DNA from 2 places in the Massilia sp. S19_KUP03_FR1 genome. Region 1 is predicted to be linked to the other one. Evidence: predicted binding sites of a transcription regulator. Region 1 holds the regulator's gene; the other holds the start of a gene.
What was found. The regulator FNR, encoded in region 1, switches genes on or off when oxygen is low (the NO sensors DNR and NnrR bind a similar motif). The targets are predictions, from matches to a motif close to TTGATNNNNATCAA.
Positions count from the first base shown of each region.

Region 2: a site for FNR is predicted at 1,180-1,193, ahead of V6M87_RS13605 (KamA family radical SAM protein). Genes of this name have one in related genera too.

Region 1 is NZ_JAQQPS010000006.1:60,201-63,408, forward strand. Features, by position in the region: gene V6M87_RS08205 (glycoside hydrolase family 13 protein) at 1-1,115, shown strand, start outside; gene fnr (fumarate/nitrate reduction transcriptional regulator Fnr) at 1,346-2,086, shown strand; gene hemN (oxygen-independent coproporphyrinogen III oxidase) at 2,083-3,208, opposite strand, start outside.
Region 2 is NZ_JAQQPS010000011.1:42,252-45,459, forward strand. Features, by position in the region: gene V6M87_RS13595 (methyl-accepting chemotaxis protein) at 1-541, opposite strand, end outside; gene V6M87_RS13600 (cache domain-containing protein) at 598-1,047, opposite strand; gene V6M87_RS13605 (KamA family radical SAM protein) at 1,371-2,690, shown strand; gene V6M87_RS13610 (MFS transporter) at 2,695-3,208, shown strand, end outside.

The sequences.
Region 1 (3,208 bases):
TTGGCCACTGGTGGATGAAGGACAAGCCGACGCCGGACTGGGTCAACCACGGGGCCAAATTCGTCGCCACGCAACACCATCACACCGCGGTGCAGGACCCGTACGCATCGACCGAGGACAAGGAGAACTTCACCACCGGCTGGTTTGCACCGGGCATGCCCGACCTGAACCAGACCAATCCGCTGGTGGCCAATTACCTCATCCAGAACAATATCTGGTGGATCGAAAACGCTGGCTTGTCGGGCCTGCGCATCGACACCTTCGGCTACTCCGACGGCGCCTTTTTGACCGACTACACGCGGCGCGTGATGGCCGAGTACCCGAACATCAACCTGGTCGGCGAAGAGTGGCACAAGCAGCCGGCCGTGGTGGCGCACTGGCAGAAGGGCAAAGTCAATCCGGACGGGTACGTCAGCTCGATGCCGAGCATGATGGACTTCCCGATGACCGAAGCGATGCGCGACGGCCTGGCCGACGCCAATGGCGGCAACGTCTTCTCGAATGTCTACGAGACGCTGTCGCTCGATTACCTGTACCCGAATCCGGGCAATCTGGTTGTCTTCGCCGGCAACCACGATACCTCGCGCATCTACAGCGTGGTGGGTGAAGACATGGGCAAGTACAAGATGGACATTGTGTTCCTGATGACCATGCCGCGCATTCCGCAGTTCTACAGCGGCGACGAAATCCTCATGACCAGTTCGACCAAGGAACGCAACGACTCGAGCTACCGCACCGATTTCCCGGGCGGCTGGAAGGGCGACAGCATCGACGCTTTCAGCGGCCGCAACCTCGGCGCCAAAGAAGCCGAAGCGCAGGCCTTTGTCAAAAAGCTGGTCAACTGGCGCAAGACGCAGCCGCTGATCCATCACGGGAAAATGATGCATTACGGGGCCGAAGAAAACACCTACGTTTACTTCCGCTATGACGGCAAGAAGAAGGTGATGGTCGCCTTCAACAACAACCCCGGCGAGAAGGTACTCAAGGCTGAGCGCTTCCGCGAGATGCTCGCTGGCGTCAGCGGCGGGGTCGATGTGTTGACCGGCGCGCGCTTTGATTTGCGGACCGAGGTGAAATTGCCGGCGCGGTCGGCGGTGGTGCTGGAGTTGAACTGAACGACGCCGGGTTGGTGCTGCAAATTCAGCATGGATCCCGGCCTGCGCCGGGATGACGTTTTCAAGGCCAGCGCTCTCAGATACGTCATTCCCGCGCAGGCGGGAACCCATACCACTTCGACAAAATCGATAACGCTCGCGCGGCAGCGCCGCAAAGCGCCGCCGCGCCGTCTACCGCTAAAATGCCCGTTTCGCACCATGAGCCAGCACGAAGCAGTAGAATCGGCGCCATGACAACTTCCCCCCTCCCCGCCATCAAAGCCGGCTGCGCCACCTGCAGCATGCACCAGCTGTGCCTGCCCATGGGCCTGTCCGACAACGACATGGCCCGCCTCGACCAGGTCATCGGCCGCCGCCGCCGCATCGCCAGCGGCGAACGCCTGTACCAGATGGATGCGCCATTCAAGTCGCTGTACGCGATCCGCTTCGGCCATTTCAAGACCTCCCAGATCAACGCCGCCGGCGGCCAGCAGATCACCGGCTTCCAGATGGCCGGCGAACTGCTCGGCATGGACGCCATCAGCAGCGAACGGCACCAGTGCGACGCGGTGGCGCTGGAAGACAGCGAAGTATGCGAGATTCCCTTCGATACGCTCGAAGGCCTGTTTGGCGAGATGCCGAATCTGCTGCGCCACTTCCACCGCATGATGAGCGGCGAAATCACGCGCGAGCAGAACGTCATGCTGCTGCTGGGGAATATGCGCGCCGAGCAGCGCTTCGCGGTGTTTCTCACCAACCTGGCGGCCCGCTACGCCGCGCGCGGCTACTCCTCGACCCAGTTCGAGCTGCGCATGTCGCGCGAAGACATCGGCAATTACCTGGGCCTGACCATCGAAAGCGTCAGCCGCCTGCTGTCACGCTTCAAGACGCTCGGCCTGCTGGCAGTGACCAAGCGCGCCATCACCCTGCGCGAACCGGCGCGCCTGCAGGCGCTCGCGGCCGGCACGGAGCAGTGCAGCCCACTCGTTTAGACCGTGGCGGAATGGCGCTGGCCAGACTCGAGGTAGCGGTCGAACACCATGCAGATATTCCGGATTAACAGGCGCCCTTTCGGCGTGACCGTGATCCAGTCGGGCGTAACCGTGGCCAGGCCGTCGGCCTCGAGGTCGGCCAGCGCCGCCAGCTCCTGCGCGAAATAATCGGCAAAGGCGATCGGAAACGCCTGCTCGAAGGCGGCCACCGACAGCTCAAAATGGCACATCAAACTCCCGATCAGGGAGCGCCGCAGCGCGTCGTCCATGGACAGCGTCACGCCCCGTTCGATGGGCAGCGTGCTGGCGTCGATGCCGGCATAGTAGGCCGTCAGGTGCTTGGCGTTCTGGCTGTAGGTGGCGCCCACGGCGCCGATGGCGGACACGCCGAACGCGACGATGTCGGCGTCGGCATGCGTCGAATAGCCCTGGAAGTTGCGGTGCAGCCGGCCCTGGCGCTGCGCCACCGCCAGCTCGTCGTCCGGCTTGGCGAAATGGTCCATGCCGATATACACATACCCCGCCGTAGCCAGCCGTTCGATGGCCAGGCCCAGCATGGCCAGCTTGGCGTCGGCGCCGGGCATGTCAGCGTCCTGCAGCATGCGCTGCGCCTTGAACAGGTGCGGCATGTGGGCGTAGTGGTACAGCGCGATGCGGTCCGGGTCGGCCGCGATCACCCGCTCGAGCGTGGTCGCCATCGTCGCAAGCGTCTGCAGCGGCAGGCCGTAGATCAGGTCGATGTTCACCGAGCGGTAGCCAAATGCCCGGGCGGCGTCGATGATCGCCTGGGTCTGCACCTCGGGCTGGATGCGGTTCACGGCGCGCTGCACCCGCTCGTCATAATCCTGCACGCCCAGGCTCAAACGATTGAAGCCTTGCCGGCGCAGGCTGGCAATGCGCTCCACCGTGACCGTACGCGGATCGATTTCGATGGCATATTCGCCCACCGCGTCGGGCGCGAATTGAAAGTGGCTGCGCAGGTGCGCCATCAGCTCGTCCATTTGCGCGTCCGACAGATAGGTCGGCGTGCCGCCGCCCAGGTGCAGCTGGTCGACGCGGTTCATGCCGTCGTAGAGTGCCGCCTGCATGGTGATTTCACGCTTCAGGTAATCGAGGTAGACG
Region 2 (3,208 bases), on a different contig from region 1:
TGGCGGCGTAGGCGTTTTCGCTGAGCGTTTTTTCCAGTTTCGCCAGCGCCGCCAGCTGGGTATTCAAAACGCCGAAATCCTTTTCGGCCTTCTGCATGGAGTTGGTGGCAATCGACTGGTCGACCTGCGCCATTTCGATGGTCTCGCCGACCGCTTTGCGGTAAGCCGCCAGCGCGGCCGTGGAGGCGTCGACCAGCTTGCGCTCGTCCGGATCGGAGACGCTGGCCAGCTGCGCCAATTGGGTGCCGATGGCGGCGTGCTTCTGCTGGATTTCCTTGATCAGCGCGGTCAACCTGGCTTGCGCAAAACTGCCATTCACCCACGCCAGCAACTGGTAGATGTTGGCGTGCGCATGCTTGGCGTCGCCGGCCACGTCGGCCGCGCTTTTCAGGCGCGCTGCGCGCACCTGCACCATGTTTTCCAGTGATGCATTCTGGCGCACCATGCCGTAATAGGCTGCCCCCGACATCAGCATCAGCAACACCAGCACCAGTCCCGGCGCCAGCAGCAATTTGGGCCCCATTCGCAATTTCTTCAGCATGGTCGACTCCATAAAAAAATGGCCGCAGCAAGCGGCCGAGGATGCTTCCTCAAGGATTATTTCTTGTACAAACCCGCTTCCAGCACCACACCGTCGACCAGCAAAATGTAGGTCGTTTTCGGTTCAATCTTGCCGGTTGTCGGGTTTTTGTATTGGTAGTCGACCCAGCCCTTGCCCTTGGCGGCGGCCATTTCGATGATCTCGCGACGGTATTTTTTACCGTTCGCATCGGGCACATCGGTCAGATCTTTGCCGACAATGGAGGGGTTGAACGGGTGCGCCAGCACGATGCCGGTCTTAACGTCGCGCATGTCGACATACAGCGATCCCTGGACGAAATCGGGGTCCTTGGCATTAATGCGCTTCATCATTTCATCCTTGCCCTTGGCCTTGACCAGCGCGGCGCCGCGCTCGGCCATGGCGATGGCGTCTTTCTCGGTCGGTTCATTGGCAGCAGCGCCGGCCGACGCAAGGGCCAGGCACAGGGTAGCGACAAACAATTTCATGACAGCTCCTTAGTAGTGCGTTAGGTGAAAGTTTCCTGAGTGCATTGCGTAATGTACGCGGCGATGCTGCCTCGCCTTTGCGCTGAAGCAAGACACCCGCGGTCGTGGTCAGCACGCAACACCGAACAGGGTTTGACCCGCGCCAACCAGACAACTCGACTTGCCGCATAGCATTCATTCCTGCCGGCAATTTTGGCCCTGTGTGTTTCCTTCCCTGTCATTTTTCAGTTCTGGAGATTGCCGTGACCCCAACGTCCAACCCGCAAGTGAAGTTCAAGCCGTACACACGCCAGACCATTGCCCTGGCGCGCCAGTGGCAGTGGATGAGCCCTGACCTGCAGGAAGCGGTGCAGGTGGTATCAACCGTGCTGCCGTTTCGCACGAATGAATATGTGATGGAGCAGCTGATCGACTGGAACAACGTACCGGACGATCCGATCTACCGCCTGACCTTCCCACATCGCGACATGCTGCCGGCGCGCGAGTACGAACAATTGCGCGACCTGGTGCTTGGTAACGCCGACAGTGAAGTCATCAAGCGTTTTGTCAAAGGCATCCGCATGCGCATGAACCCGCACCCGGCCGGCCAGATGACGCACAACGTCCCGCGCGTGAACGACGCGCCGCTCAAGGGCCTGCAGCACAAGTACAAGGAGACCGTGCTGTTTTTTCCCAGCGCCGGCCAGACCTGCCATGCGTACTGCACCTTCTGCTTCCGCTGGCCACAATTCGTCGGCATGGAAGACATGAAGTTCGATGCGCGCGAAACCACGGAACTGGTGTCCTACCTGCGCACCCATCCCGATGTCACCGACGTGCTGTTCACCGGCGGTGACCCGATGATCATGAATACCCGCTCGCTGGCCGAATTCATCGAGCCGCTGCTGGCGCCCGAACTGGCGCATATCCAGAACATCCGCATCGGCACCAAGTCGGTGGCGTACTGGCCGCAGCGGTTCGTGACGGACAAGGATGCGGATGAGCTGATGCGACTGTTCGAGAAGGTGGTCGCGGCCGGCAAAAATCTCGCCTTGATGGGGCACTACAACCATGCGGTGGAGTTGCGCAATCCGATTGCCCAGCAAGCGGTAAAACGGATTGTCGGCACCGGCGCCACCTTGCGCATGCAGGGCCCGCTGATCCGCCACATCAACGAAGACCCGAAGAGCTGGGCGGAATTGTGGACCACCGGTGTCAGGCTCGGCGCCATTCCCTACTATATGTTCGTCGAGCGCGACACCGGCCCGAGCGACTATTTCGCGCTGCCGCTGGCGCGTGCGCACGCCATCTTCCAGGAAGCGTATTCGATGGTGTCGGGCCTGTCGCGCACCGTGCGCGGGCCGTCGATGAGCGCGTTTCCCGGCAAGGTCGTCATCGATGGCGTGGTCACCATCAATGGCGAGAAGCTGTTCGCGCTGCAGTTCCTGCAAGCTAGGAATCCCGCCTGGGTGCGCAAACCCTTTTTCGCCAGGTTCGATGCGCAGGCGACCTGGCTCGACCACCTGAAGCCCGCGTTCGGGCGCAAGAAGTTTTTCTTCGAAGAGGAGGGGGACGATGCGCTGCATCATGGTCCGGCCGGTCGGGTGATTCCGATCGTGGCGGCCAGCCGGCGCGCGAGCGACGTCCAGCCCGACGCCGCGTAAGGCCATGGAGCGCACCGCGACAGATCAGGAAACGGCGCAGGCGCCGGCGCGCCTGTCCGGCGTGGCCGTCTTCTTCTACGTGTTCCTGCCCTTCGCCCTGGGCCACTACCTGTCGTCGCTGCTGCGCGCCGTGAACGCCGTGCTGGCGCCCGGCCTGGTGGCAGCGCTGGCGCTCACGCCCGGCCAACTGGGCCTGTTGACCAGCGCGTTCTTCTTTGCGTTCGCACTGGTCCAGCTGCCGGTCGGGATTGCGCTGGACCGCTATGGACCGCGCAAGGTGCAGCCGCTGCTGATGATTGTCGCTGCCATCGGCGCGCTGCTGTTCGCGCAGGGCACCAGCTTCATGCAGCTGATGGTGGCGCGGGCCATCATCGGCTTCGGGCTGGGCGGCTGCTTCATGTCGGCCGTCAAGGCGGTGTCGACCTGGATCAGTCCCGCGCGCTTGCCTTCGGTGCACGGCTACCTGATCGCCGTGGGCGGCCTGGGCGCGGCCTCGGCCACGCTACCGGTGCGCCTGG